DNA from 3 places in the Neptuniibacter sp. QD37_11 genome. Region 1 is predicted to be linked to each of the others. Evidence: predicted binding sites of a transcription regulator. Region 1 holds the regulator's gene; each other region holds the start of a gene.
The links. Region 1 encodes LexA, which represses DNA repair genes until DNA is damaged. Its sites were predicted from a motif close to TACTGTNTANNTANACAGTA; they were not measured.

Region 1 (10,571 bases):
TGAAGCGTTTGAACAGCCTTCAGCGCTAGACATGGATCGCGTTAATGCCCAGCAGGCGCGTCGATTCCTTGATCGTGTAGTTGGCTATATGGTCTCTCCACTACTTTGGGAAAAAGTGGCACGCGGTTTATCTGCAGGTCGAGTTCAGTCGGTGGCTGTTAAATTGGTCGTAGAGCGAGAAAAAGAGATTCGAGCATTTATTCCTGAAGAATTTTGGGAAGTGCAGGCTGATACGCTAACGAAAGGGAAAGATCCACTAAAACTGCAGGTGCATCGCATAAATGGCGAAACTTTCCGTCCAAGTTCAGAAGATGAAACTAATGCACATTTAGAGCAGCTTCGTTCGGCTTCATTTGAAGTAATCAGTCGTAAAGATAGACCGACCAGCAGTAAACCTTCAGCTCCATTTATCACATCAACTCTGCAGCAGGCTGCGAGTACGCGCCTTGGTTTTGGTGTTAAGAAAACCATGATGATGGCGCAGCGTTTGTACGAAGCAGGTTATATCACCTATATGCGTACGGACTCTACAAACTTAAGTGCAGAAGCCGTTGCGAACTGCCGTGAGTACATTGGTAATCATTTCGGTAGTAAATACCTACCTGATACACCTAACAGCTATAGCAGCAAAGAGGGCGCTCAAGAGGCCCACGAGGCGATTCGCCCATCTGATGTTAATGTTGAAGCGACTGCTCTTAAAAACATGGACAGAGACGCTGAGCGCTTATACGAGCTTATTCGTCGTCAATTCTTAGCTTGTCAGATGACACCTGCGAAATTCCTAAGCACGCGTGTAACTGTGTCTGCCGGTGACTTTGAATTAGTTACCAAAGGTCGAATCCTACAGTTTGATGGTTACACACGCGTTATGCCAGCGAAGGGCAAAGGTGAAGAAGATATTATCCTGCCTGATGTTCAAGCTGGCGATAATCTAAATTTAGTCGATCTGTTGCCTAAGCAACATTTTACGAAACCGGCTCCTCGTTTCACCGAAGCAAGCCTAGTTAAAGAGCTTGAGAAACGAGGTATTGGTCGTCCATCGACATACGCAGCGATTATTTCGACGATCCAAGATCGTGGTTATGTAGAAGTTCAGAACCGACGTTTCTATGCTCAAAAAATGGGCGATATTGTTACAGAGCGTCTAGGTGAGAACTTCTCTGACCTGATGGATTACAGCTTTACAGCACGTATGGAAGAAAGCCTTGATGATGTGGCTGAAGGCAGTGCTGATTGGAAAGCGCTTTTAGATCAGTTTTACGCTGATTTCTCTAAGAAGCTGGAAGAGGCGCAGGATGCTGAGAATGGTATGCGCCCGAATTCTCCTACAGAGACAGATATCTCTTGCCCAGATTGTGGCCGAGATATGATGATCCGCACCGGTAGTACAGGTGTGTTCTTAGGCTGTTCTGGCTATAGCTTGCCACCCAAAGAGCGTTGTAAGTGTACGATCAACCTAGTCTCTGGTGACGAAGTTGTTAGTGCTGATGGCGATGATGAAGAAGAATCTCGCATTCTTCGTAAGAAGCACCGTTGTAACCTATGCGGCTCAGCAATGGATTCTTATCTGATCGATGAGAATCGTAAATTACACGTATGTGGTAATAACCCTGATTGTTCCGGTTTTGAAGTTGAGAAGGGTGAATATCGTATCAAAGGATATGATGGGCCTGTTCTAGAGTGTGATAAATGCTCAGCTGAGATGCAACTTAAAACCGGTCGCTTTGGTAAATACTTCGGTTGCACTGAGTGTAAAAATACCCGTAAGTTGTTGAAAAACGGAGAGCCTGCGCCACCTAAGATGGATCCTGTTCCAATGCCTGAGCTTCAGTGCGAAAAGGTAGAGGATACGTACATCCTGCGTGATGGAGCATCTGGTTTGTTCTTGGCAGCAAGTCAGTTCCCTAGAAACAGAGAAACACGTGCCCCGAAAATTGTTGAAATACTGCCGCATCAGTCTGAGATTGATCCGAAATATGAATTCCTGTTCAGTGCGCCTAAGAATGACTCAGATGGAAACTTGAGTGTCATTCGCTATAGCAGAAAGACTAAAGAGCAGTACGTTATGACCGAGGTCAATGGTAAAGCGACTGGTTGGCGTGCATTCTATCGCGATGGTAAATGGGTCGAAGAAGAGACCCGTAAAAAAGCGAAGAAGAAATAATCGGGGATTTCATGAGCGGTATATATCAGGCACGCACGAATCAGAAGTTGAGCTTTACACGACTTCATCTAGAACAGCTTAAAAAAGCGCAAGATGACACCAGTTGGAGCAAGCATGCATTGATAGAGTCTTATAACGAATCAGTGTTGTTCCACCTGACGTCAGCCTATGATGCTTTTTTACGCGAAATTGCTGAATGGTATAAAGTCGATACGGAAAGCTTTCAAGGCTATCGTGCGTTAGCTGCGGAAATGGCCCAGACCGGCGTCGAAAGCCCTGAGTTGACACAGTTAAACAACCTAGAATCCGATGATTCATCTTGGTTGCATAAAATGATGTCCGCTTATGAAGCCTGCTGGCATGGTTCAGATGCCAAACAAGCAGTGACTGAAACTAACAGTGTTTCTGAAATACATGTGCTGCAGATCAATCCTGATCATGCAGAGGATGGTGAAATCATTACTGAGTATCAAACTTGGTTTGATTCACTGTCGGAATTAGTTAATCGCCTCAGAGAAGGCATGCAAGAGTGGTAAATTAAGTGTCAGGACTAACACCCGAGACCGTGCTTGAAATAATAGAACTTGATGAAGGTGGCCTAGCAATCCGGAATATGGACAGCGATGAAGAGCCGATGATTAAAGTTAATTTTTCAGATGCACTTAAAGAACAGTTAAGTGATCAATATCTAGATGTCGCTCGCGTTATGTTAACCGCAGGCATCCAGATGATGGCGGAATCTGGGGTGGGTTTAGAACAAGAGCCTGAAGAAGAGATCCCTCCAACTATTCATTAAGCAATCTCTGATAATGAGCTTCTCTCAGATAAAGCTCATTATTGGGGTGATGATACTTTAACTAGGCGCCTTTACAAAAATGGAAGCTAATACTTAACTATGTTGACGGCGTCTAATTATAATTCCGTGACTTTGTCCTTTCTTAGCGGCACTTTCTAAGTCGTTAAATTCTTCATCATTTAAGTATCCAGGCCATGATATTACAGCGTGGCTAGTGCCTGTGCTTAGCGCCTGTTTAGCAAGCTCAAAGGTACTATGTTTGTTATCTGGGTTGAGCAGAATGACTTTAGTCAGATCAATGCCTGCCTCAATCAGAAGGTTTTTCGGTAATAACACAGGTGGAGCAATCCACACAAACCAGCGATCATCCTGACTTAGTTGTGCAAGCAATGGCATCAACATTGGGATGTTAGAAAAATTCTCATCTTGGACAACGATTTCAGTCATCGTACCTGCAAGCTGATTAGCTGGCTTTTGCTTAGTGAAAATTTTTTCATTTGCAGATGTGCTCTGCATGATTGCTGTTGTTTGGTTCGCGTGAAATGCCATCATGGTTAGTTACCTCTACGAATAACGCCGACGCTTAAACCTTCTATTGCCAGTGGTTGTTCGTTTAAATCCACTACAATCGGTTCAAACTCTTCATTTTCAGCAATTAGATAAACGATGTTACCTTCACGCTTGAAGCGTTTTACGGTAACTTCATCTTCTATTCGAGCGACTACAATCTGCCCATCCTTTGCTGTTTGGCATTGGTGTACTGCCAGTAGATCACCGTCCATGATGCCTACATCTTTCATACTGCTACCTTTCACCCTTAAGAGATAATCCGCCTTAGGGTGGAAGAAGTCAGAGGAGATTGTGCAGTGATCTTCAACATGCTCTTGAGCAAGTATTGGCGATCCTGCTGCTACCTGACCAACAATCGGTAGGCCGCTATTTTCCTCTTCCAATTCAGGTACTCTGATACCTCGTGAAGTACCCGGAATAATTTCTATAGCGCCTTTTTTTGCCAGCGCTTTCAAGTGTTCTTCAGCTGCATTAGCTGATTTAAACCCTAAATCGCGGGCAATATCTGCGCGAGTAGGTGGGTAGCCGGTATCGCCAATGTGACGCTTGATGCAATCCAGAACTTCCGTTTGTCGTTTAGTCAGCTTCATGATCTTGTCTGTTTGTTTATACAGTACGTGTATTTTTATACAGTATTTTGGGTTTGTAAAGCAACTTATGTTTTTTTATACAGTATTTTTGTTATTAAACTGTCATAACTGTTAGAATCGCGGCTAGATTTTCGATGGAATACGGTTTTGTTAGATAAGCAGCTCAAGCAAACAATACAGCAGGCCTACAGTACTTTTCTCAATAACAGAGGATTGAAGTCTCGCTATGGCCAGAAATTGATGATTGCTGAGGTTGCGAAAACTTTGGGCGCTATTACTGCCAATTCTGAAGGCGAAAGGACCGGTGGTCAGCATATCTGCGTCACGGAGGCTGGTACTGGTACGGGTAAGACGATGGCCTATCTTTTGGCTTCTGTTCCTATAGCCCAGCAACGAAAAAAGAAAGTTGTTGTTTCTACAGCAACAGTTGCCCTTCAAGAACAGCTTATTCTTAAAGACCTTCCACAGCTGATTAGCGATGCCGGAATCAATCTTACTTATGGTTTAGCTAAAGGCCGAGGACGATATTTTTGTATTTCCAATGCAGAGAAAATATTGGAGCAACAGAATGAATTAGGCCAAATTGCATTGTATGAAGATGAAGTAGCTCAAAAACTTCAGACCTCAGATATTGATGAGGTTAAATCTCTACTTAGTCACTATGCCTCGGGTGAGTGGGATGGCGATAGGGATGCTTTAAAGAATACAGTGCCTGATGCTGTTTGGCGGTTGTCTACTAGCGATCATATGCAGTGTACAAATCGTCGCTGCAGTAACTTTTCAATCTGTCCATTCTTTAAGGCTAGACAAGAGTTGGATAAATGGGATCTGATAGTTGCCAACCATGATCTTGTTTTAGCTGATCTCTCTCTTGGAGGCGGCGCTATTCTGTCGCCGCCGGAAGATACCATCTATGTCTTTGATGAAGGCCATCACCTAGGCACTAAAACTACGGGGCATTTTTCTTATAGCTTACGTGTTAAATCCAGTATCCGTTGGATGAGCAAAGCAACACGCAGCCTCAATAAATTATTGAATGACGCGTCTGATCACATAGTACTTCGAAATTATATCGAGAAGTTAGCTAACCCTTTTGCAGATATGGAAAATTCCTTGAAGGAAGTCCAACTTCTATTAAATCAAATACTTGAAGATAAACTCCAAGGCCCAAGTGATCGCTATCGTTTTGCGCAAGGTATGATTCCTGAACCGTTACAGTTGTCCTTTCACAATTTTGCTCAGGCTGCAGAGAGAGTCGTTTTAAAATTTGAGCAGATTGTTGATCTTCTGAAAGAAGGAATGGATGGTGAGTTAGCCGATCTGCCCCTAGCTATCTGTGAAACTTGGTATCCGCAGATGGGTGTGCTTTTATCCCGTATGCAATCGATGTATTGGTTAGCTAATTCTTACGCTGTATCTGATTCGACATCAGGACTCCCGACGGCCCGCTGGATCGTTAAAGTAGATGGTAATGATGGCATTGATATTGAGTGTTGCAGTAGCCCAGTGTCAGCGGCGGAAACCTTACAAGAGCACCTTTGGAAAAACTGCTACGGTGCTGTTATTACTTCGGCTACGCTAACCGCACTAGGGCGGTTTGATCGACTATATGCTGATCTTGGCATACCAACGGATAGTCCTTGTAATATATTTATGAGTCCATTTGATTTTCAAAATGCGGCCGAATTGCATGTCCCTGCAATGAAAACCGATCCAGGAAACCCTGATGACCATAATGAAGAAATTTCGGCAATGTTATTGCCAATTTTAGAACAGGGAAGTGCATCCTTGGTGTTATTTAGCTCATGGCGTCAGATGCGGTATGTTCTTGAGCGTATGCCTGCTAGTATATCAGCAGATATTCTTGTGCAAGGCGAACTTGCCAAGCATGAAATTTTGCGACAACACAGAGAGCGTATCGATGCTAATAAACCAAGTGTTATTTTTGGTTTGGCTTCTTTTGCTGAAGGCGTAGATTTACCTGGTGATTACCTAACACATGTAATTATTACGAAGTTGCCATTTGGTGTACCGGATGACCCGGTTGAGGCAACCTACGGTGAATGGTTAGAATCGCAAGGGCGTAACCCGTTTCAAGAATGGGTTATCCCGATGGCATCAATGCGCCTCACCCAGGCTACAGGGCGTTTACTACGAACTGAGAGCGATAGCGGCAAAATAACATTGCTTGATCGACGGTTTATTACCCGTCGTTATGGAAAGCAGCTTTTAGCCGCTTTACCGCCTTATCGGCGAAATTTTTCTTAGGAATTGTTGAATTGAGTACAGAAAATAAATCAGTTGAGCAGACTGAAAGCGCTAACAAAAAAAGAAATTCTTCTGCACGTAAGCCTCAACGACGTCGTCGTTACAACAACCGCTCTAAAGCTGCGTCTTGGAACCCAGAACAATTCGTCGTGCCTGAGGTAGAAGGTAAAAAGCGTTTTTTAGATTTTAATCTGCCGGATGACGTCCTTCATGCGGTTTATGACCTTAAATTTGAATACTGCACAGGGATCCAAGCTGAAACTATTCCTGCTGCACTTGCTGGCAAAGATATCATTGGTAAAGCACAGACTGGTACCGGTAAAACTGCAGCTTTCCTTCTGGGTATTGTTACGGATTTGATTGACTACCCGTTAGACGAGAAACCTCGTTTAGCAGAACCTCGTGCTTTGGTCGTTGCACCTACGCGCGAGCTTGCACTGCAAATTGCTGAAGACGCAAAAGGCCTAGCGAAGTACACAGGTTTACATATTGTTAGCCTTGTGGGCGGTATGGATTATGAAAAGCAGCGCCAAAACCTTAAACGAAAGCCAGTTGATATCTTAGTCGCAACGCCAGGTCGATTGATCGACTTCATCAATCGTAAGGATGTCGATCTATGGAATGTTGAGGTGCTTGTTCTTGATGAAGCCGACCGCATGCTGAGCATGGGCTTTATCCCAGATGTAAGAACTATTGTCCGTAACACACCGCGTAAAGGTAGTGATCGACAGACACTACTTTACAGTGCAACGTTTACGGATGAAGTACTTAACCTTGCAGAGCAGTGGACTTTGGATGCGGTTAAAATCGAGATCGCACCAGAAATTAAAACGACGGACAATGTTAGTCAGACCGTTTATTTAGTCTCTGGCGAGCAAAAGTACCGTTTGCTTCGTAATTATATGGATAAGGATCACGCGGAGAAGGTTATCGTTTTTGGTAACCGCCGTGATGAGACGCGTAAGCTAGCAGACCGTCTATGTAAAGATGGAATTAAAGCTGCGCTTATGTCTGGTGAAATTCCACAGCAAAAACGCGTAAAAACGTTAGAAGATTTCCGCAGCGGTAAAATTCAGGTGCTAGTTGCGACCGATGTCGCAGGTCGTGGTATCCACATTGATGGTGTTACTCACGTATTTAACTATCAGCTGCCAGAAGACCCTGATGACTATGTTCACCGCATAGGTCGTACAGGTCGCGCCGGTGCCACAGGTGCATCAATCTGTTTCGCTTGTGAAGATGATTCCTTCCTTATTCCAGAAATTGAAGCTGAAACAGGCGTTAAGCTGGAATGTGTTCACCCTGAAGCCGAGCTGTTAGCTGAGCCTAAGTCTGCTGTTTCTGAACCCGCAATGGAAGAAGTACCTGAAACTACTGCTGAAGCGCTTGTTACAGAAAAAGAGGGCGAAGAATCAACCGTTGAACAAGCACCGGCTGACGATGCAGAGCTTGAAGAGAAAAATGCTGAAGAAACTGGCGAAGATAAAACGGCTGAAGTAACGCCTGAAGCTGTTCAGGAACCAAACGCTGACCTAGTGGAAGAAAAAGCAAACGAAGACGTAGCTGACGAAAGTGCGGTTGAGCCTGTTGCAGCTGAAGAACCTTCGGTTGAGACAGTAACTAACCCTGAAAGTGATGTTGAAAGTGACAGATCAGGACAAACACAAAACTAATCGTATCGCCTCTATTGCTGCAGTTGTTTTCAGCGCAGTAATTGCAGCTTTAGGTGTGGCAGGTTATCAGCGAACGGAAGATCCATTGCAGCTTATGCTTTTTTTAGGCTTGGCTGCTATGGGCTATCTAATTGTGATTTACCTGTTTAAAGGCGTTAATAAAGTCCTAGATAGTATGGACGATTCGGAAAAATAGTTGGTAGAAGCGAAATTTATCTATGTCTGATATTCGTAAGGTTGCAGTGCTGGGTGCAGGTAGCTTTGGCACGGTAATAGCGAACATTGTCGCTGATAATGGTCATAAAGTTAGTTTGTGGTTACGTGATCAGGAAAGAGCGGATCATATCAACGAGTTCCATGAAAATCCTCGTTACCTTCCTGACTACCAACTCTCTAAAAATATTACGGCATCTTGTTCGTTAGAAGATGTTCTCCTTGATGCAGAACTGGTTTTTGTCTCTATTCCGAGTCAGTCATTTAGGCAAGTGATTGAACAAGCTAAACCTTGGTTAAAGCCGGAGCAGATGCTCGTAAGTACAACGAAGGGCATTGAAGCTAAGACTTTTAGCTTGATGAGCGAGATCCTGACTGAAGAGATGCCTGATGCTTGTATTGGCGTCTTAAGCGGACCTAATCTGGCAAAAGAGGTTGCTGCTAAGCAATTAACAGCAACGGTAATTGCTAGTGATTCTGCAGACGTTAGAACACTGGTTCAGGATATTCTTCATAGCTCTTATTTTCGTGTTTATGCTAGCTCTGATACTTACGGTGTTGAGCTTGGTGGTACGCTGAAAAATATTTATGCCATTGCTGCAGGTTTGAGTGCTGCACTTGGTATGGGTGAAAATACCAAGAGCATGTTAATGACACGTAGTTTGGCTGAAATGAGCCGATTTGCGGTATGTATGGGGGCAAACCCTATGACATTTATTGGTCTAGCTGGCGTTGGTGATTTGATTGTAACCTGTATGTCGCCTTTGAGCCGTAATTACCGTGTTGGCTATGCGTTAGGTGAAGGTAAAACCTTAGATGAAGCGGTTGAGGCTTTAGGGCAAGTTGCCGAAGGTGTTAACACGATCAAGCACGTCAAAGAAAAAGCTGCTGCGATGGGTGTCTATATGCCTCTTGTTGCAGGATTATATGAGGTTGTTTTCAACCACGCTCCGGTCGCTCAAGTCGTAAAAATGCTGATGATGAGTGAGCAGAGTACCGATGTTGAATTTGTCTTACCTAGAGAAGGCGAATGAATTTCTTTTTAATGCGCCACGGTGAAGCCGAGTTTTTTGCTGAATCGGATGCTCAGCGCAAGTTGACGCCTGAAGGCGTTAAAAGGCTCGAGTTAAGATTAGAGACTGCTGTACCTCATCTTAAAGATGTGGATTGTGTTATTCATAGTCCTTATGTCAGAGCCTGTCAGACTGCGGAAATAGTTAATCAGCAGTTGGGTGGGGTTGAGCAGTTTATTTCGGAACTCTGGACGCCAGAATCTGATCCTGCGAATGCTTTAGCCTTTCTAGAAAGGTTTGAAAGTCGTTCTCCACTCGTGGTTACGCATATGCCCTTAATCTCTTATGTAGAAGCAATTTGCTGCGAAGGTAGTGCACATAATCCAGCTACCTTCAGTTGTGGTGAAATAGCCCAGCTGGAAGCGGATTGGCCAGCAGCTGGGCTCGGGCGTTTAGTTCGTCGTATCTAATTGTTTGATGGCGCCACTGCTATTTCCATCCTCTAGATCCTTTGCCATAAACTGTTGGTTTAGCTGCTGCAGATCTAAATTGTTTAGATAAGTATTCATCGCTATTTTCATTATTTGATCTCGCTCATCATTACGATTCGTATAGTCATAGGCGATGGCTAAATTGCTATAGTAAATCAATTCGGGATTATCTTTGATTTGTTCCTCTGCCCACTGAGCAAAAAGAACAGCGTGTTGGTTGTCATTTTGACTCATCCCTATAAACATATTTCGGCGAAGTATTAAGAATGTGGTGTGATTTTCAAAGTACTGAGATTTTAGGGGCGATTGTAGATAAATGGTTTTTTTCTGCCCTGAATGGATGTAGTTAATAAGTCCAGCATTACCCACTTGCGCTTTAATCAGTAAATTAGTGCTAACTAGTGCAATAGCTGTTGCGCTTAAAGGTATAGTGGTGCTTGCTGCTTTTGATAATTTTGAGGTCGAATAGGTCTTTTTACCTGATTGGTGAACTAAAAATAAAATTGTTAGCAACAAGAACCAAGGTGTATTGGAAATATAAAAGGGAAGTTCTACTTGGGTATGTAGAGTAATTGGAATGAGCAAAGCTGCGTAACCAAATCCTCTTTGCCATCCAAGTTTAGTTAATTGTATAAATGTATAAAGTGTCGCTGCTAATATACCGAGAATAGCAAAGGTACCACCTTCAATAAGCCAAAATATGAATTCATTGTGAGGGTGAGTAAATTTAGGAGATTTACCTAGGTTATAAATCCCCGCTACTTGGGCTTCCATCCGCTTATCCTGAAAAACT
Region 2 (10,571 bases), 610 kb from region 1:
GCTTCTGTATGAGCCCTTAGCAGCCGGAATTGATTTTGAAGCGGGGTTAGAGGAAGACAAAGTCGTTTTAGTTGTCGATGTCGGTGGTGGTACCAGTGACTGCTCTATTGTCAAAATGGGCCCGAGCTACCGAGACAAGCCAGAACGATCAGCTGACTTTCTTGGTCATAGTGGTGCTAGGGTAGGGGGAAATGACCTTGATATTCACCTAGCTTACTACGGGCTAACGCCAGTTCTAGGCATGGGAGGGAAATTGAAAAATGGGCTACCTATTCCCTCTCAATCCTATTGGAATGCCGTATCTGTAAATGACATACCCTCGCAGGTCGAATTCAATAGCTTAGCTTCGATCGAAATGATGGAGCAAATGCAGCGTGATGCAGCGGAGCCTGAAAAAGTAGCGCGCTTAATTCAGCTGCAAGAGCAAAAGCAAAGCTATCAGTTAGTGCGTAGCGCTGAGCTGGCAAAGATCTCTTTGTCTGATCAGGAGCAAGTTATTTCGGATCTAAGCTACCTTGATAAGGAATTATCGCAGCCAATCAGTCGTGATGTGTATGAATCGGCAATAGAGCGCCCGGTAGCGAAGATCGTGGATCTGATGAGTGAAGTAATAAAACAAGCGGGCTGCACACCTGAGCTGGTATATGTTACTGGTGGTACGACAAAATCGCCTGCTGTCCGGCAGGCAATTGCATCTTTATTGGGTGATATAGACGTTGTCGACGGTGACCACTTTGGTAGCGTGACAGCTGGGCTAACACGCTGGGCGGAGAAGCTCTACCGCTAAAACTATGCGATGAAAGCATGATGGGTGTGGTTTATTCTGTGGTGTGTGCAATACCTAGTAATAAACCGCCTTCTTGCCATAGAGTAACAGCCGTTCCTTGGTTGTTAATAATATTCTTAGTATCAACCTGTTCTAAGGTTAGGCCCTCTGGGTATTCTGCTTGGTAAAATGTGTAGATCTGATTATTTTCAATATTTCGCACTTTCAACTGAGCAGCAATTTCACCATTAATTGAACAGTAACTACCGCCAATCAACTGCCACATATCTTTTCCAAGTTTGCTTGATGAAATCAGCTTAAAGCTTAGTTGGGTTAGTTGTTGTCCAAGTTCATCTATAGAAGATGTATACACAGATATTTCGCTTGGCTGTTCATGATGGCCCGCAATTTCATTCACAATACTTGGGCCTGATATAGGCATAGGCATCAAACTGACAACCATAAAAATGAAGGCTAAAGCCAATGCCGGAACCATTAATTGAGGTTGTTTAAACCAAGTTTTACATTGATCTAACCAGCTGATGTTATTTATCGGTGCTTCAATATTGATATCCGATGGGTTGCTAAGTTCTTCTTGTATAGAGATTAGCTGAGCTAACTTATCTTCACTCAATGATTGATCTTGGTAGTGCGCTTTGAGAGCTGATTTTAAGTTTTTAGGCGCGGTTGATTTCATTGCATCACCTCCTTTAGATCCCATCGCTCTTCGGTTAACTCGTGTTGGACTCGCTTTTTTAATCGGTGCATTTTGGACAGCAAGGTACCTCGCGGCACTCCCTGTATCTCAGCTATTTCTGTCATGCTGTACTCTTCTATTGCCCATAGATAGAGTAATTCGCTTTCTTCTGCGCTTAGTAGCTTTAATAGCTGTTCAACATCACGTTGTTGGATAAATAAGTTTTCCAAAGAGTCTGATGATGCTTGGTTTATCTTTTCTACTGCATCAGGTAGATCGGTTAAAGAAAGTAGTTTGTTATCCCCGCGGCATTGATCAATAAACGCGTTACGAATGCTGCGTTTTATATAGGCTTCAGGTTCCTTTATTTGTGCAGAGTTATTGCGTAGAAATTTTTCTACGCACTGCTGGAGTAGGTCGTATGCCTGATCCTCGTTTCGAGTGAGGGATAAAGCATAGCGATAAAGTTGGTTGAGCCTATTTTTGTCTAGCATTTATAAGTTGTACCGTGGCTGCCCAAACATAAAATATGGGCAGCCTATCCAGATAATTATTGGCTAAGCCATTTGGAACACTAATTATCTGAAGAGTTTCATTCGGTAACGGTTTTTTTAACCTCCTAGTGAATTTTCAACGGATTTTTAAAGCGCATGATTAGATCGTTAAACGCAAAACGTTCACCTCCGCCGAAACGGATCAAAACAACACCGGCAGCAAGGAAAGCAAATTCACGTTTAAAGCTATTTAGGTTAGCGATTAGATTTTTATCAAAATTAAGCTTGTAGCCCATATACCAGAGCATAATAGCTACGGTTGCAGCGCCTGCTGTTCTAACCAATAACGGTGGTGCAAATAGAATAATAAGGCCTGCAAGTAACAGTAGAGGTTGCCACGTAGCAAAGGTAGGGACTTTTGCGAAAGCGCCAAAGCTGCCGCTGACTAAAAACATGATACCTATAGAGAGGCGCAGCAGTAAGCCTAGAGCTTCCCAGCTCATGCTGTAATCATGCTGATTATGTAAAAGATCGAGGCTATAACGGCCTGGACCTAGATTAAAAAGCACAAACATCATGCCGGAAAGCGCGATATCTCTGATCTGTACAAACATGGCCGGGGAGGTATAGGTTTTTACCGCAATCTCAGTGTCAGGCACCGTCATGACGGGTAATGAGAATACAAAGCTCCAAAGCAGGAAGGCATAAATAAGTGCCAGAGGTCTCACTAAAAAGCCAACGACTAAGGCGATACCAGAGATAAGCTCAAAAGCTGAAAGTGAGGTAAGAAAGAGAGATGGAGTTAATAGCTCGCCCAAGAAACCCGTAAACAGATATTGTTGAAAAAGCTCATTAATATAGCCTGTTGATCCCATGTAATTAGCAACGATGGCATCATGTTTAGTGCTGGAAAGTAACTGGCTGAGTTTAGATACGCCGCCAATAATAAAAAGAATACCGAGACCTAAGCGTAAATATAGAGCAGCTTCATCGTAGTCTTTTTGTCGATTGTGAGTAAGGGTATTGTTCATCTATATAAGCCTTGCAGATATAAAAAATGCCCCGTTGAGCATTTCCAAGCTAAGCAACAAAACTGGGGTGCAATTATGTTATTTGCTTTGAAGTGACAGGTGCTCTTGGGGCGTTAAGGTGTAGCTGCCTTTAAAGACGCATCAGTAGGTATTTTGATTGCACGACTTTGAAAATTAATTATGAAAAAGATGAAAAAAAGGGAGGCTTTTCTGAATTAAAGTGTTGATTTAATGGACGATAACTGAAAGCTTAACTCACAAGGTTAAAAAACAAACAAACCGCTCTAAGCCAGAATTTATAGGCTTTGTAGCGGTTGTCCAAAATTAATATACACGCTTATCCACAGAAAACTGGGGTAAGTTTTATTTTAGTAGATTATGTTATTCAACTGCGAATGGAGAGATTAATTTAAGAGCATTCCCTTCAAAATCTTCTTCGCGTAGCTGTTGTAGGGCTTGATCAAACTCTTGTTTTCGCAGCGCCCATCGTGAATTTGAAGAGAGTCCGACAAATAGATCGACCTTGTTCCCTGGTTTAAAAACTGCTTTATCTATTTGAGGCGTTAACCCGCGCGACGCAAGTTCATAATCTGCTTGGCAGTCGGTGCCGATAAAACTATCAATTCTTCCCTCTAGCAATAGGTTCGGCAATACAGCTTCTTGGGTCACACTTTTTTTATAGATATCCGTATCCTGATCGAATTCGGTGTAATAAGCAGAGCCACCAACCATGCCAATGGTCATTGCATGCATATCTCTATGTTTGCTGATGCGGCGAGATTTACCATGAGGTAGATAGAGTTGGGTGCTGCAACTGTAGTAGTGAGGATCAGCGTAGGTAATGTATTCGGCTCTTTCTTCGCGCCATGCTAAACCACTCATCGCGTCGATCTGACCATTCTTCATCATCCGCAGGCAGCGTTTCCATGGGCAGCGTAAGTAGTGGACCTTAAAACCGATTCGCTTAGAGAGTTTCTTCCATAACTCGTGGTCGATACCAGTCACGGTTTCAGGCGTCACAAAGCGGAACGGAGGCCAAGAATCAGCGCCAACAACTAATGTCTCGACCTCAGCTTTTGCGGTATTAAAGCAAAGTAGAGCCGTAAGCATCAGTGTGTGAATTAAGGGGCGTTGTAACAACAGAGTAACCTCAGAACGGCAGCGGCAAATCACTTTCATCTCTTCACTATAGTCAAAAAATATTGGGTGGCGGAGAATGAATTACCGCTTGTTTGTCGACAGGTGTTGATCTTATGAACAGCTGGCGGCAAACTAGGGCAAAAGGAATTTAACAATTTAAGTGTTCAAAGGAATGAGCATGAAAGCCAGATCTGTCCAATCCGTTGTTGATTGTTTATCTTGCTGCGTAGCTAGGTTGCGCACGCCGCCGTTTTATCGGGAGGCGTGTTGAAATGCTAACAAGCCTCCACTTTCAAGATATCTTCGGTGTTATCGTTTTAACTGCGTTAGTGAGCTATCTCTTTTTTGATGGCTTCTTGAATCTGACCTGCAAAGGCTTTTACACCCGCTTATTCTTTCACGCCAATAACATCGCGCTGATGTCGTTATTAGTCACGTTGGGGTCTGCCGATCTATTCAGATTAGTTGTTACTGAACCGATGGTTGTTGTGGGGTTTTACCTACTTTTACTTTCTGTATTACCCATTTTTGTTGCTATTGTTTACGCCTTTACCTTAGAGCCGCCATCACTGCATCTACTTTATGATCGGTGCCGACAAGAGATTCAGTATCTCAACTGGGGCGTGAAGCTGGAGATGGTAATTATTTTGTCAGCGACGCTATGTTTGGCATCTGGTTTATCCCAGATAGCAACGCTTAGGGAATGGTTTGGCTATTTTAGCCCCGGGCATATGTTAGTCACTTACCTTGGGTTATTGGGGGTTTTTGCTTTTGTCGTGCAGGCCTTTTTCAATCAAGTGATGTTGATTGTTCGTTCTACCCTAGCGGTCAGTTTTTTCTATCCGGTTATCCACGTAATGTCTTTGTAGATGTCTTTTAAGTTGTAGCAAAGGATTAAAAAAGCCCTTTTGGAAGCAAACAAAAAGGGCTTTTTATGCTGATATGAATGCAGGATTTAGGAAGGTTAAGCGCCGCTAGCCTCGAGTGCAATAACCGTCAGCTCTTCGATCATCTCGATTTCTTGTAACATTGGATAAAGTACCGTTTCTTCACAGATTTCACCGTGAAGATTAGGTGGCATAAAGAGATCTTTGGGGCGATGAAGCAGGATGACACACTGATTACCAAACAGGCTCATCTCTGTTCCTGCAACGTCCAGCTTATCACTAAACCTTTTGTAATTTTGTAAGAAGTCTGGTGTCAGGATCTGCTTAGCATGCTCTTTATCTTCCGCATAAATATGAAAATCCTTACCAAAGGGGTTGTTGTCTATAGTGATACGCTGATCTTTATCCATAGGCTTCTGTTGGAAAAAGCTGAGTACCTTCCCCCAATTTGCTTGCAAGATCACACGAGAAGGGAAGGTGTGTGGCAGCGTCATATTCAGGATCACCCCTTTAAATTCGGTACTCTTCCTTGTATTTCCTTTGGCATCAGTTTTCATTCGGTTTAACTGGCACTCCACCATTTCCACCGTGACAGCCCCAATCTCTGTTCGGAGATAATCCTCTTGAATCGTCAAATCTTCTTGATGGGGTGGCAGTATGCGGCTATCTCGGACTGAGTCCAGCGGGATAATTCCGTGACGCTCATAGTGAAATCCGTCTAGATGATCGAGGATTTTTGGAAGTAAATTTTCAGCAAAATGGTGATTAAAGTCTTGTTTGAATTTAGCTGCTTTGAATCCTGAAATTAACAGAGGGATGATCGCTAAAAAGAGGCCACCACCAATAAATACCACAATAGAAATGACTGCACAGGCTAGGGACGCGATAAAACCTATTAGCAAATGACGGTCACAGGCTTTTTTGGCTTTTTCTCGCTCTCTAAGCAGCTCAGCCCATTCAGTAGTGCAGGCCAGCTTTAACGCATCGAACTGTTCTGGAGCAACATCAAACTTCAGTTGCGCAGGCTTTTTACGAAAAATTCGGTAGACGATAAAATCAACGATCGTATCGAGAAATGCGTCAGTTGCGGTATCGAGCCGTTTTTGACGGCCATTGGGTTGGTAAGAAGGTGCGTTCACACAAAGCCTACTGGATAGTTAAACAATTTTTTAAGGCTTGAGCATAACAACGCTGTTTGTGGATTTAAACTGACTAGGTTTGTGGGGATATAACCTAGTCAGCTGAACGTGAACTACCTAAATGGTAATTATGGACAAGCGTTGGTCGCTTGAGACTTTATTTCCAGTCTTGCTTGTTTTATGACACTGATACCCGAGCTGGTGGCTAATAGGCCCATGATGGTTGCTACTAAAAGATCTGGCCATGCTTGCCCACTACCTAATACACCCGCAGCAGCGATCATCACTGCAACATTGCCAATGGCATCATTTCGACTACATAGCCATACAGATCGCATATCAGCATCGCCACTGCGGAAGGTATAAAGCATGATAGCGACAGTTACATTCGCTACTAATGCTAGTAAGCCAATAATGCCCATAGTGACTGGTTCTGGAGTTTGGCCATTAAACGCATCCCATAGTACTTTTAGCAAAACGGCTATGCCAAACAGGAGCATGGTTGACCCTTTGATCAGGGCTGCTCTGGATCGCCATAACATGCCCATAGAAAGAACGGACAGTGAGATGACATAGTTTGCGGAATCGCCTAGAAAATCGATCGCGTCAGCGAGTAGAGATGCTGAAGATGCATTCAAGCCAGCGATGATCTCGATAATAAACATACTGGCATTGATCAACAGGGCGATCCATAGGGCTTTTCGAAAGCGTCCATCTTCTAATGCTCTTTTAGCGTGGTTAGCATTGCAGCAACTGCTGGCCATTGTTTTTTCCTCAAAACGACATCGTGTAAAAAAGTTTTAAGGTAATTAAAAAGCCTATAGCCACTACAGGGTCAAGAAAGTCTCGTCATCGTAGCTTTAATGGCCGTGTAGACCGCTAATATGTGTGTCAGTGTCTGGTTCGGTATGGGGTTTATCGGAGGAGAGCCCCTCAAGTATGCCACAGTGTTCGATATCGCTCTCTGTCTCACAACGTTGGCGTAAACTGCGTAGATCTTGTTCTAAAGATGTGAGGGCTTGGATACGTTTAACAACGTGCTCAATATGGCTATCGACTAGATCGTTAATATCGTGGCAGCTTTCAGACGGTTGATCTTTGAGGGCTAGCAATGTTCGTATCTCATGAAGGCTCATATCTAAACTACGGCAGTTACGGATAAACAGAATGCGACTTAGATGCCGCTCGTTGTAGATCCGATAATTACCTTCAGAACGATAGGGAGCTGGAAGTAAGCCCTCTTTCTCCCAGTAGCGAATGGTTTCTACCTGACATTCTGTGCGTTTTGCTAATTGGCCGATTTTCATTTTATTGTCCTCTTAACCTTATAGTAGTTATAGGGTTTTAAAGGTTCAACCTAACAACCGCCAGTGTTGACGCTCGGAAATACGCTTTGGTTTTTTGAGAATAAACGGTTCGTTAACTATTCTGAATTGAGTCACCCCATTTGTATTAGCTGTGGTTATGTCTGATAAAACGCCATCCATAGAAGCATTACAGAAGCGTATCCAAGAGTTAGAAGATGAGAACGAGCTTCTATCCGACTTTGCCGGCTTATCTTCCGACTGGTTTTGGGAGCAGGATGAATCATTCAGATTTGTACGCTTTTGGGGGATGTTGACCGAGAAGCTCCAACGTAAACAGAGCCTTTTTATCGGCAAGCGACGTTGGGAGATGCCTATTCAGGGTCTAACTGATCAAGAGATACAAGCCCACATCGAGCGATACGAACAGCACTTGCCTTTCCGCGATTTTGAATATGAAGTGCCGGGGAATGATGGTGTTGTTCAGCATTATTCGGTTAGTGGTAAGCCTGCTTATGATCGTGAAGGTAACTTTACCGGTTATCGCGGTGTAGGGCGTAACTTAACGCTTCTACATAATGCTCAGCAGGCGGTGAAAGCTAGCCAACAACAACTATCGCAAATACTGCAAGGAAGCCCAATTGCAACCTTTGTGATCGATAAAGAGCACAAGGTGACCCATTGGAATAAAGCTTGTGAGGCGCTGACTGGTGTGTCTGCGAGTGAAGCAATTGGACGTGATGATAGTTGGCGTGGCTTCTATGCTGAATCAAGGCCGACTATGGCCGATCTTGTTGTGGATAATGCACCCGCTGAAAAGATACAGGGGTACTACGGATATAACTTTGCTGTATCGAGTTTGATAAACGGCGCCTGTGAAGCTGAGGATCTTTTCCCCAACATCGGCCCTTCTGGACATTGGCTCCACTTTAACGCATCGCCGTTGCTAGATACTGACGGAAATACAGTAGGTGCCATCGAAACGCTTCAGGATATAACTGATCGTGTAAAAGCTGAGCAAGCTGAAAAAGATCATCACCTCAAATTAAAACGGGCTCACGAGGAGTTGCAATCAACACTGCAGCAGCTAGTTGAAGCTAAAAAGCTCGCTGGACTTGGGCGTTTAGTTTCTGGTGTAGCACATGAACTGAACTCTCCTTTAGGGAATATTCTCTTAGGATTAACGACAGCACAAAATAATTTGGAAGAGTTACAACACTCTTTTGATAACAGCAGCCTGAGTCAGTCTCAACTCCGTGCATATTTGGAAACAGAAGCGGAATCGATTGCTTTGATGGATCACAATCTCAATCGAAGCATTAATCTGATTAATCGCTTTAAAGAGCTATCAAGTGATACCAAAACAAAAGTTACTAGAAGTTTCTCTCTTCATGGCATTGCTAAAGGGGTTTTTGGTGCTTATTTGCATCGTTGTAAACAGAGACATATCGAATTAGCTAATAACGTTCCTCCAGATCTGAGGATTTGTAGTAATGATGAAGCGCTCGAACAAATTTTAGTAAGTCTCATAGAGAACAGCCTGAACCACGCTCAGCTAGAGGAGGGCAGCCTAATTGAGCTTGCCGTGTTTAAGGGAAAATCCGGTGTTGAAATCGATTTTTCTGATAACGGTCAAGGCATGGATGAGAAGGTTAAAGAGCACGCCTTTGACCCATTTTTCTCATCGAAAATGGGACATGGTACGTCTGGGCTTGGCCTCTATAGAGTCTATAACCTCGTCTCGGTTGTCTTAGGTGGCAGCATCAGTTTGCACAATAATGAGCCAGGTTTGCTCGTTAAACTAACTTTGCCTGATCTGTCCTGTGAGTGAAAACTCTGCGGGCATAAGCAGTCTAGGAAAGCGTCTATACTTAAATTCGTTACTCACCCAATAAGAATAAATTGAGCTTATGCGTAACTGTAACTCCATCATTGTGAACATAAATTTCGCGCAGATAAAAGTCGCTTTATTGCGCTTAATGCTGATTTGGATTGTTTCTTTCTATAGCTATCAAGCCATTGCTCAGCCTGATTTGAAAGTTATTACTGAGGATTGGGCACCATACAATTATGAAGAAAATGGCGAGCTGAAAGGGTTCTCAATAGAGATTGTTCAGGCAATTATGGATGAGTTGGGCGAAGAGTATCCTATTTCAATCTATCCAGGGGTCCGAGGCGATCGGATGTTGGAAACCTTACCTAATGTGATGTACTTCTCTTTGTTCCGAACGCCGGAAAGAGAAGCTAAGTTCAAATGGATCGGCCCTATATCCCAAGAAGCGATCTACTTTTACAAACGCAAAGATAACGCCAAAATTTACCGTACGATTGATGATGTTAAAAAGGCAAATAACATCACCGTTCCCTATAAAGGGCTGGTCGCAAATAAGGTAGATGAGCTAGGTATTACCAATGTAATAAAGCTTTCTGCCAGAGATCGTCAATTCAGCCTATTATTTTCAAATCGAGCCGAATTGGCTGTAAATATTAGCCCTCTAGGCGTTGTGTATTATTTAAAGCAGATAGATAAAGCAGCAGATGCTCTGGTTCCCACGCAGGTTAAATTACTGGAGTTTCCTCTCTATATTGCTTGCTCTAAAGAGATCCCAGATAGTGTGATCCAAAGGTGGCAGGCGGCTTTAGACAAAGTGAAAGCATCAGACAAATACGAACAAATTTACAGTAAATACCTAATGTAAAAGTTAACACTCTTCTTCTGAAAGGTTTGTCTCTCCTTTATGCCTGTCTCTATCTTAAATGGCTAAACCTGATATATCGCTTAAATTGAATTAATCATCATTTTGCTTGTCCGAGCTAAGCAATTAGAGATTATAAATAGGGAGATGAATGATGGGAAAAATCACAGGTGCGGTAGCGGGTAAAGTTGCTCTGGGCGTTGCAATGAGTACTTCAGTTCAGGCTGGAGATGGCATGATCAATGTGAAAAGCCAACACAGCGCGGTTCAAACGGCCGATAAATTAGAAACGGTTTTAAACGCTAAAGGCATGACGGTATTTGCCCGAATTGATCACAGCGCTGGCGCTGAGAAAATTGGTAAGGAACTACGAGATACGCAGTTGGTCCTTTTCGGTAATCCAAAAGTGGGTACGCC
Region 3 (10,571 bases), 900 kb from region 1:
GCGGTAAGGTCACAGGCCTTTACCCCTATGACCGCAACTTTATCTTGCGCTTGTTCAGGCACTAAAAATTGCAATCGACCATCACCACTCCGCTTTGCTTGCCAGATGACTTCTCGAGTAGGATATAACAGCGGTTTTAGTGCCGAAGGCCCATTTGCCCAATTAAACTGGCGTGGAGAACCACTGTGCTTGAGTCGATACCTCCCCGGAGCCTGTTGATCTGTCCACCCTTGCGGTAGATCACTAACAGATTGGAGATCATCAAAAACAATTGCGCCATCGCGAACTTGAGGACCATGCAACCTAAAGCCTTGCTTAAGCAAAAGCTCAAACAGCTCAGTTAAATCCGTCCTCGTGAGAAAAGCAGATTGAGAAATCGCCATTCACTCCCCCTCCCTTACTCTTTTAATATTAGCCTAAACTACTAGACAAGCTTCGAGATTTGGGGTGGTTTTTGCCTTCAATTAAGCAATCATAAATGACACTATGACAAGGTGTGCTAACCCAGACATTAATCGCATCTATTTTGAGTTTAGATATGAAAGTTCTTGTCGTTGAAGATAGCCAACTAGTAAGCCGCGTACTACAAAGACTGTTTCAAACTGCAGATCTCCCAGTGGAAGTCATCTTCTGTGAAAGCCTTCTTCAAGCTCAGGAAAAGATAGACCTCTACGAAGATATTTTTGCAGCACTTGTAGATCTAAACCTGCCCGACGCGCCCAATGGCGAAATTGTCGATCTCATTCTCGCGCAAAACATACCGACAATCGTTCTGACAGGTAGTTACGACGACGATAAACGCGAGTCTCTGCTGCAACAAGGCGTGGTGGATTACATCATCAAAGAGAGCCGCTTCTCCTACGAATATGCCGTTCAATTAATTCACCGTTTACTTAAAAACCGAACGATAAAAGTCCTATTAGTCGAAGACTCCTCCTCCTATCGTTTACTGATTCGTAAACAACTAGAAAAGCACCTATATCAAGTTATTGAAGCTAGCAATGGCCAAGAGGGCTTAGCTAAGTTGCAGCAAGACCCGGAAATTAAACTGATTCTAACTGACTACGAGATGCCGAATATGAACGGCATTGAGTTGGTACAAGCCATTCGACGCGAATACGAAACCTCGGAACTGAAGATTATCGGCATATCGGCTGCCGACAGCCCCTCCCTATCGGCTAAATTTATTAAAAGCGGTGCAAACGATTTTCTAACTAAGCCGTTTAACTATGAAGAGTTGCATTGCCGAGTGATGCATAACATCGAGCAGATGGAACTCATTGCTCAAATCAAAGATGCGGCTAACCGCGACTTTCTCACAGGTCTACACAACCGCCGTTATCTATTCGAACAGTCTGAAAAGTTATTAACACAATCACAAAACCAAGCCTGCTTAGCCATGATGGATCTGGACTTCTTTAAACAGATAAATGACAACTATGGTCATGACGCTGGCGATGCTGTACTGACACAGATAGCCACCTTGCTGAATCGTTCCTTTAATCGCTTCTTACATGCCCGTATTGGCGGTGAAGAGTTTTGTGTTTTGTTAAGCGGTTTAAATTTAGAACAAGCAGATATTTTGATGCAGCATTTCTGCACCTTAGTGCATGACACTGAATTTGTATTCGCTGATCAAATATTACCTGTCACAGTGAGTATAGGTTTGATCGAAAGGGATGATGATAACTTCAGCCAGATGATCAGCCGAGCAGATGAGATGTTGTATAAAGCGAAAGAGGCTGGTCGCAATACCGTTGTGTGCGATTAAAAAAGCCGCTGATAAACAGCGGCTTTTTAAAGTAGATCTAAAACTATTTCAGACCAAGAATATCCTGCATATCGTATAGGCCATTCTCTTTACCTTCCAACCACTTACAAGCACGAACAGCGCCTTTAGCGAAAGTTAGACGGTTACTCGCTTTATGCGTGATCTCGATACGCTCACCTTCTGTACCAAATAGCACAGTGTGATCGCCTACGACATCACCAGCACGGATCGTTTCAAAACCGATCTCACCACGAGGACGCGCGCCTACCTGACCTTCACGGCCATAAACAGCGCACTCTTTAAGATCACGACCTAAGGCATCAGCAACCACTTCACCCATACGTAGTGCAGTTCCTGAAGGCGAATCCACTTTGTGACGGTGGTGAGCTTCGATCACTTCGATATCGTAATCATCGTTACCTAAAGCTTTAGCTGCGATCTCAAGCAGTTTGAAGCACAAGTTCACACCAACACTCATGTTTGGTGCAAATACAATGGCAACACTCTCAGCGGCTTTCTCTAGCACTGCTTTCTGCTCATCAGTAAGACCCGTCGTACCGATAACAACTTGCTTACCGTGAGTAGTACAGAAACGAACATTCTCTAGCGTGACTTCTGGTGCTGTAAAGTCGATTAGCACGTCAAAATCAGCAACCGCTTCATGCAAAGAACCAACAATCTTAACGCCTAGCTTACCAACACCTGCAACTTCACCGGCATCTGCGCCGATCAAAGAACTATCAGGCTCAACAATAGCTGCACCTAATTCAATGCCTTCAGCCATCTGTAGCGCTTCGATATTTGCTTTACCCATACGACCGGCTGCGCCAGTAACTGCTACTTTAATCATGTAAGTTTCCGCTCTTATTTGTTTTTGTCGTGAAGGATATTCTGGTCCATATCCAGTGCCGGTTTATCGCATTGAGGATGACCAACAGCACGGGCAGGTACGCCTACAACTGTTGTATGCCTTGGCACATCATCCAACACAACACTTCCACCACCTACTTTGGCACCTGCGCCCACTTCGATGTTACCGAAGATCTTGGCACCTGCCGCAATCATAACGCCTTCACGAATTTTCGGATGACGATCACCACAATCTTTACCTGTACCGCCTAAGGTTACAGATTGCAGGATAGAAACATCATTCTCGATCACGCTGGTTTCACCCACAACAATACCTGTTGCGTGATCAAACATTACGCCATGACCGATTTTAGCCGCAGGATGAATATCAACCTGCAACACACAACTAACTCTGCTCTGGATATAAAGCGCCATGCTCTTACGGCCTTTATTCCACATATAGTGAGCCACACGATACGCCTGAATTGCATGAAACCCCTTAAGGTACAGCAATACAGTCGCATATTTATCGATTGCAGGGTCTCGGGTACGAACCGCAGCTATATCTGCACACACAGCCTGTAAGATCTCTGGCGCTTCACGAAATACTTCTTCGATCACTAGACGAAAAGTTACTGCTGGCACTGCATCATCATGCAACTTGCGGCTCAACAGATAAGCCAAAGCAGAACACAAACTCTGATGACCTAAAATATTGGCGTGATAAAACCCCGCCAATACAGGCTCGTCAACTACTTCACGTTCGGCTTCTGCCGTAATTTCATCCCAAAGCCAAGTTGGGCATTCTGGATTCTGGCTCATGCCATCCCCATTCTTATAAAAATTTAAGGGGCAATAAATGCCCCTTAAAATTAGGTCATATCTTCAAAAAACTTTTTCACAGAATCAAAGAAGCCGTGCTTCTTCGGGCTGTGTTTATGCGTACCTTGTTCCATCTCGTCTTGGAACTCACGCAATAGTTCTTTCTGGCGACTGCTCAACTTAACCGGCGTTTCCACAACTACTTTAACCAGAAGATCTCCCGTAGATCCACCGCGAACAGGCGCTACACCCTTGCCACGTAGACGGAACATTTTTCCGGTCTGCGTTTCGGATGGTACTTTCAACTTAACACGACCATCAAGGGTTGGAACTTCTAGCTCACCGCCCAATGCTGCATCAACAAAGCTGATCGGCACTTCGCAGTATAAGTGTTTACCGTCACGCTCAAAGATCGGGTGATCTTTAACATGAACTTGTACATATAGATCGCCTGCTGGACCACCGTGAGTACCCGCTTCGCCTTCACCCGCTAGACGGATACGATCGCCTGTATCAACGCCCGCAGGGATCTTAACGTTAAGCGTCTTAGTCTTCTCTTTACGGCCATGACCATGACAGTCAGTACAAGGATCAGTAATGATCTTGCCTTCACCATGACAGGTTGGACAAGTCTGTTGTACCGAGAAGAAGCCCTGCTGCATACGAACCTGGCCTTGACCGCCACAAGTACCGCACACTTTTGCAGAAGTACCAGGCTTAGCACCAGAACCATCACAAGTTTCACACTCTACAAGCGTAGGAACTTTGATGCTCTTTTCTACACCACGAACCGCTTCTTCCAGCGTCATTTCCATGTTGTAGCGTAAGTCAGCGCCACGTTGTACCGAGCTACGGCCACCGCGACCACCGCCGCCACCGAAAATATCGCCAAATACATCGCCAAAGATATCAGAGAAGTTACCGTCGAAGCCGCCACCGTGACCACCACGCATGTTCGGATCAACACCGGCATGACCGTATTGATCGTACGCAGCTTTCTTCTGAGCGTCAGATAACACTTCGTAAGCTTCGTTTACTTCTTTGAACTTATCTTCTGCTTCCTTATCGTCCGGGTTACGGTCCGGATGATATTTCATCGCCATACGGCGGAAAGCTTTCTTGATATCGCGATCAGATGAACCCTTAGATACACCCAATACTTCGTAATAATCTCGTTTTGACATGGTCACTACACTATACAGTCACAACACTGTTTTCGGCTTTAAGCCGGATATGACAACGCGGGCATAGAGCCCGCGGTGCCGAGTAATTCGACTTTGCAGCATCAAGAAACACTGCAAAGTTCTACGCTTAGTTAGCTTGATTCAGCTAAAAGGCGACTTATTTTTTGTCGTCTTTAACTTCTTCGAACTCAGCGTCTACTGCATCATCGTTACCGCCAGCTTGTTGCTGTTCAGCACCGCCTGCGCCTTGCTCAGCTTCAGCTTGCTGTGCAGCTTCTGCGTACATCTTCTGAGCAACACCAGAGATCGCTTCAGTAAGTGCAGTAGTTTTAGCTTCGATAGCGTCTTTGTCGTCGCCTTTAAGCGCTTCTTCAAGCTCAGCAGTTGCTGCTTCAACAGCTGCTTTCTCTTCGTCAGTCGCTTTGTCGCCCGCTTCTTCCATTGTCTTCTTAGCAGAGTGAACCATCGCGTCACCCTGGTTACGCGCAGTAGTCAGCTCTTCAAACTTCTTATCTTCTTCAGCGTGAGCTTCTGCATCGCTTACCATCTGCTCGATCTCGTCATCGCTCAGACCTGAAGATGCTTTGATTACGATAGACTGTTGTTTGCCAGTCGCTTTATCCTGTGCAGATACGTTCAGGATACCGTTAGCATCAAGGTCGAAAGTTACTTCGATCTGAGGCACACCGCGTGGTGCTGGTGGGATCTCAGCCAAGTCGAAACGACCTAGAGATTTGTTCTGTGCCGCTTGCTTACGCTCACCCTGTACAACGTGAATTGTTACAGCGTTCTGGTTGTCGTCTGCAGTAGAAAAGATCTGAGACTTCTTAGTTGGGATAGTCGTGTTCTTCTCGATTACTGGAGTAGCTACGCCACCCATAGTTTCGATACCAAGCGTTAGAGGCGTTACGTCTAGAAGTAGAACGTCTTTAACGTCACCAGCTAGTACCGCACCTTGGATCGCTGCACCCATTGCTACAGCTTCATCAGGGTTAACGTCTTTACGTGCTTCTTTACCGAAGAATTCAGCAACTTTTTCCTGAACCATTGGCATACGAGTCTGACCACCAACCAAGATAACTTCGTCGATTTCAGATGCGCTTAGATCAGAATCTTGTAGAGCGATCTTACATGGCTCTAGAGAGCGCTGAACTAGCTCTTCTACTAGAGACTCAAGCTTCGCACGAGTGATCTTAACGTTAAGGTGTTTTGGACCTGTTGCATCAGCAGTGATGTAAGGTAGGTTAACGTCAGTCTGCTGTGCAGAAGATAGTTCTACTTTAGCTTTCTCAGCACCTTCTTTTAGACGCTGAAGCGCTAGTGGATCGTTGTGTAGATCGATACCAGTGTCTTTCTTGAACTCATCAGCCAAGAACTCGATCAAACGTAGGTCAAAGTCTTCACCACCAAGGAACGTATCACCGTTAGTAGAAAGTACTTCGAACTGGTGCTCGCCATCTACTTCAGCGATCTCGATGATAGAGATATCGAAAGTACCACCACCTAGGTCATATACAGCGATAGTTTTGTCGCCTTTAGACTTGTCCATGCCGTATGCAAGAGCAGCAGCAGTTGGCTCGTTGATGATACGCTTAACTTCTAGACCAGCAATTTTACCCGCATCTTTAGTCGCCTGACGCTGAGCATCGTTGAAGTATGCTGGTACAGTTACAACGGCTTCAGTTACTGTCTCGCCTAGGTAGTCTTCTGCAGTTTTCTTCATCTTCTTCAGAATCTCTGCAGAGATCTGAGGTGCAGCAAGCTTGTCGCCCTTAACTTCTACCCAAGCATCACCGTTGTCAGCTTCAACGATTTTGTATGGCACCATTTTGATGTCTTTCTGAACAACATCATCTTTGAAACGACGGCCGATAAGACGCTTGATAGCAAATAGCGTGTTGTCTGGGTTAGTAACCGCCTGACGTTTTGCAGGCTGACCGACTAAGATTTCACCTTCATCAGCGTAAGCAATGATGGAAGGCGTTGTGCGATCGCCTTCAGCGTTTTCGATAACTTTAGCGCTGTCGCCATCTAGGATAGAAACACAAGAGTTTGTAGTTCCTAAGTCAATACCGATGATTTTACCCATTTGTATCTGCTCCAATTCTTTCTAAGCTGCCCGTTCTGACGGACAGTGATTAATTCTATAATTGACTTACTAGTCAGTATGAAATCTATATAAGTACGTTTTGCAGGGTTTCAAGGCCGAAACCAAAATTAAATTTACCTAACGTACCTTAAGCTTTAGCCACAACAACCATCGCAGGGCGCACTAGGCGGCCGTGCAATGTGTAACCTTTCTGCATTACTGCAATAACTGTATTTGGCTTCGCATCTGGTGACTCAACCATAGACATTGCTTGGTGTAGTGCCGGATCAAATGCTTCTCCTTGAGGATTAACCTGTTCCATCTGGAATTTAGCCAGACCCGAGAGGAACATGTTCATAGTCATCTCAACGCCTTCTTTCATCGGCTTAACCGCTTCGTCATCACCGAAGGCTTCAATAGCGCGCTCTAGGCTATCGACGATTGGCAACATTTCGTTGGCAAACTTCTCTACGCCAAATTTGTGCGCCTTTTCTACATCCTGTTCAGCACGACGACGAACATTCTGAGCATCAGCCTGAACACGTAGCATCTGATCCTTTAGCGTCTCAACCTCAGCTACTGCTGCAGCTAGATCAGCTGCCAATTTATCCGCATCCTGAGCAGTCTCTTCTGCAGCAACCTGTTCCGCTTCACCTTGTTCAGCGTTTTCTTCTTGCGCTTCTTCCGCTGCTACAACCTCTTCTGGCTGCTCAACTTTCTGCTCTTCTACTGGGTTCAGTTCTTCGTTTGCCATTGTGCTCTCCAGCCAGCCCATTCAATAAACTCGAGGGCGTCTGTTGGGTGTTAATATCAATTGCTCTTGAATATGGGGACAAAGAGATCGCTTTCAACAGATAAATTCGATTTTTTTACGCTAATTTCAGATAAAGATTGCATCCGATCAAAATATGACTTATACAGAAACCACTGTATAAAAACACATGTATTTTATTATGCTGAATCAATTATCTATTTGTGACTTTGCCATTGTTGATCACCTTGATCTAGAACTAAGCCAAGGCATGACCGTAGTCAGCGGTGAAACAGGTGCGGGTAAATCGATTATGCTCGACGCCCTAGGCCTAGCCTTAGGTAACCGCGCAGAGAGCGGTGCCGTACGTCAAGGCGCTGAGAAAGCCGACATCACAGCAAGCTTCAACATAGATAGCATCCCTGAAGCCTCTCAGTGGCTATCAGAGAATGATTTAGACAATGACGGTGAATGCATACTGCGTAGAGTGATCACTAAAGAGGGGCGCTCACGCTGCTATATCAATGGTCGCCCATCGCCTGCCAGCTTAGTCAAAAACCTTGGCGAGCTACTGATTGCTATTCATGGTCAACATGAACACCAACGCTTACTGAAAAAAGATCATCACCGAACACTACTCGATAATTTTGCCGGACAGGCCAAACTCGTCAGCCAAGTTCACAGTAGCTACCAGCAATGGCATAAGCTCGATAGCGAACTGAAACGTCTCTCTGAGCAAAGCGCCGAACAAACAGCACGAGTGCAGCTATTAAGCTATCAGATTGAAGAGTTAGACCAGCTCGCCTTAACCGATGGCGAACTAAAGCAACTGGAAGAAGAGCAAAAAACCTTAGCCAATGCCGAGAGCATTCTGAACACAGGCCACCAGCTGATCAATCTAGCCAGCGATAGCGATGACGCCAATTGCGTACAACAATTGAATCACTGCCTGCAGCTTCTATCTGAAATCCAATCAGAATCCCCTTCAGTTCGACAAGCCAACGAGATGCTGAACTCGGCATTGATCCAAGTTGAAGAAGCTAGCAACGAGATCCGCCATTACATGGATCGCGTCAATGTCGATCCAAGCAGACAACAAGATGTCGAAGAACGCCTATCAACAATTTACGAGATTGCACGTAAGCATCGCATCAACCCAGACGAGCTATGCGAATTCCATCAATCGCTTAGCCAAGAGCTATCCAGCCTAAGTCGCTCTGACGAAGAGTTAGAGCAACTCGCCCTTGACGTTGAGAGCGCCAAAACTGAATACCTCGCTTACGCTAACAAGTTAAGTACCAAACGCTCAGCCTCCGCTAAAAAATTAGGCAAATTAGTCGATCAGCAACTGCATAATTTAGGCATGCCATCTGCGCAGATGTCTGTTGCATTAACCGCTTTAGAAAAACCAAGTCTGAACGGTTTGGAAGAAGTAGAGTTCCTGATTATTACCAATGCAGGCCAACCACCAAAACCATTAGGCAAAATCGCATCCGGTGGTGAGCTATCACGTATCAGTCTTGCTATCCAAGTGATCACAGCACAAACCTCCACCACTTCGACACTAATCTTTGATGAAGTCGATGTAGGTATTGGTGGTGCGATTGCGGAAGTCGTGGGTCGCCTGCTAAGACAACTGGGTGAAAAAGCACAAATTCTATGTGTAACTCATCAGCCGCAAGTCGCGAGCCAAGGCCATCAACATCTATTTGTGAGTAAACAGACGGATAAAAAGACCACTCACACGCAGATCAATCAACTCTGCGCGGACAGTCGTGTTCAAGAAGTTGCACGTATGCTGGGCGGGATCGATATTACAGAGCGATCTATTGAGCATGCTAAAGAGATGCTTGCTCAAGCAAGCTAGACCTCAAGCCCCATACACATAGTTTTTGGAAGGGTATTCCATACACTAAAAAACCCGCTAGTAGCGGGCTTTTTAGTTGTCACCAGAGCAAGTACTGCTTATTTTTCGTCTGCGTCTTTGTGAACGCCGTACAGGTAAATAGTACGATCAGTCACAGTAAAGCCCATAGACTCAGCGATCTCGTTTAGAAGCGCATTCAAACGTGGATCGTTAAATTCTTTTACGATGCCACTTTTTACGCAAACAATGTGATCGTGTTCTTCATCACGCGCCAATTCAAATACAGAGTGACCACCTTCGAAGTGGTGACGCGTTACTAGACCAGCCGCTTCAAACTGAGTTAGTACACGGTAAACCGTTGCCAAACCAACATCTTCACCTTTTTCCATCAGCAACTTATAAATATCTTCAGCACTGAAGTGATCGCCTTCACCAGCCTGTTCTAGGATCTGATAAATTTTTACGCGAGGCAAAGTAACCTTCAGGCCTGCTTTTCTTAGTTCCTGATTTTCAAGTGACATAGTTATCTATTCTCTAAGCTGTTGGTGATTACATAATCATGCGGAAGCTGAATTGCTTGTTCAATAGCGCACGAAACTTTATTATCCGCATTTACGCACAATAGTGGAAGCAAAATTCTGATGCAAAAACTACTAATTGCTACAACTTTTACTGTAGCACTGACTCTGACCGGTTGTTCTGGTTTCCCAGGTGTATATAAATTCGACATCCCGCAGGGCAATGTTGTTACTCAAGAGATGGTAGATCAGCTGCGCCCTGGCATGAGCCAAAGCCAAGTGCGCTTCATCATGGGTTCACCATTAATCACTGATACCTTCCACGAAGGCCGTTGGGACTACCTATACACAAAGAAAAGTGGTGAAGATGGCAGCTATAGCAAAGAACGCATCTCTCTATACTTTACAGATGGCAAGCTAAATGCCTTAAATGGTGACTTCCGTCCAGGTGGTAAGCGTAGCTAAACCTTAGCTACGCAGGCGTGCAGCTTATTCAGCTTCTTTCTTTGCTTTCACCTTAGCTGCGCGCTTAGCCCTTGCTTCCTTCGGATCAGCAATTAAAGGGCGATAAATCTCAACACGCTGACCTTCCCGCAAAATTGTCTCTTTAGGGTTCTTGATTGCTTTAGCAAAGATACCCATAGGATCATTCTCAGGATCGATCTGTGGATAAAGCTCCACAATGCCAGACTGGATAACCGCATCATAAGCAGTGCAATC

Region 2: the regulator LexA is predicted to act here: its motif matches at 6,163-6,182, upstream of ACMXYT_RS13595 (DUF3137 domain-containing protein).
Region 3: the regulator LexA is predicted to act here: its motif matches at 7,641-7,660, upstream of recN (DNA repair protein RecN).

The regions. Positions count from the first base shown of each region.
Region 1 is NZ_CP180552.1:2,297,068-2,307,638, reverse strand. Features, by position in the region: gene topA (type I DNA topoisomerase) at 1-2,164, shown strand, start outside; gene ACMXYT_RS10605 (DUF6586 family protein) at 2,176-2,700, shown strand; gene ACMXYT_RS10600 (hypothetical protein) at 2,706-2,960, shown strand; gene ACMXYT_RS10595 (cell division inhibitor SulA) at 3,054-3,512, opposite strand; gene lexA (transcriptional repressor LexA) at 3,515-4,123, opposite strand; gene dinG (ATP-dependent DNA helicase DinG) at 4,268-6,388, shown strand; partial or broken gene ACMXYT_RS10580 (DEAD/DEAH box helicase) at 6,400-7,707, shown strand; gene ACMXYT_RS10575 (hypothetical protein) at 8,033-8,257, shown strand; gene ACMXYT_RS10570 (NAD(P)H-dependent glycerol-3-phosphate dehydrogenase) at 8,280-9,308, shown strand; gene sixA (phosphohistidine phosphatase SixA) at 9,305-9,757, shown strand; gene ACMXYT_RS10560 (Wzy polymerase domain-containing protein) at 9,740-10,571, opposite strand, start outside.
Region 2 is NZ_CP180552.1:2,906,173-2,916,743, reverse strand. Features, by position in the region: gene yegD (molecular chaperone) at 1-787, shown strand, start outside; gene ACMXYT_RS13620 (hypothetical protein) at 819-1,463, opposite strand; gene ACMXYT_RS13615 (RNA polymerase sigma factor) at 1,460-1,957, opposite strand; gene ACMXYT_RS13610 (DoxX family protein) at 2,083-2,988, opposite strand; gene ACMXYT_RS13605 (substrate-binding periplasmic protein) at 3,370-4,167, opposite strand; gene ACMXYT_RS13600 (hypothetical protein) at 4,401-4,997, shown strand; gene ACMXYT_RS13595 (DUF3137 domain-containing protein) at 5,093-6,154, opposite strand; gene ACMXYT_RS13590 (cation transporter) at 6,283-6,918, opposite strand; gene cadR (Cd(II)/Pb(II)-responsive transcriptional regulator) at 7,015-7,461, opposite strand; gene ACMXYT_RS13580 (PAS domain S-box protein) at 7,619-9,289, shown strand; gene ACMXYT_RS13575 (substrate-binding periplasmic protein) at 9,369-10,157, shown strand; gene ACMXYT_RS13570 (DUF302 domain-containing protein) at 10,306-10,571, shown strand, end outside.
Region 3 is NZ_CP180552.1:3,199,638-3,210,208, forward strand. Features, by position in the region: gene ACMXYT_RS14995 (4Fe-4S dicluster domain-containing protein) at 1-383, opposite strand, end outside; gene ACMXYT_RS15000 (diguanylate cyclase) at 539-1,771, shown strand; gene dapB (4-hydroxy-tetrahydrodipicolinate reductase) at 1,815-2,621, opposite strand; gene cysE (serine O-acetyltransferase) at 2,636-3,442, opposite strand; gene dnaJ (molecular chaperone DnaJ) at 3,493-4,626, opposite strand; gene dnaK (molecular chaperone DnaK) at 4,784-6,715, opposite strand; gene grpE (nucleotide exchange factor GrpE) at 6,864-7,469, opposite strand; gene recN (DNA repair protein RecN) at 7,669-9,333, shown strand; gene fur (ferric iron uptake transcriptional regulator) at 9,432-9,854, opposite strand; gene ACMXYT_RS15040 (outer membrane protein assembly factor BamE) at 9,975-10,316, shown strand; gene ACMXYT_RS15045 (RnfH family protein) at 10,341-10,571, opposite strand, start outside.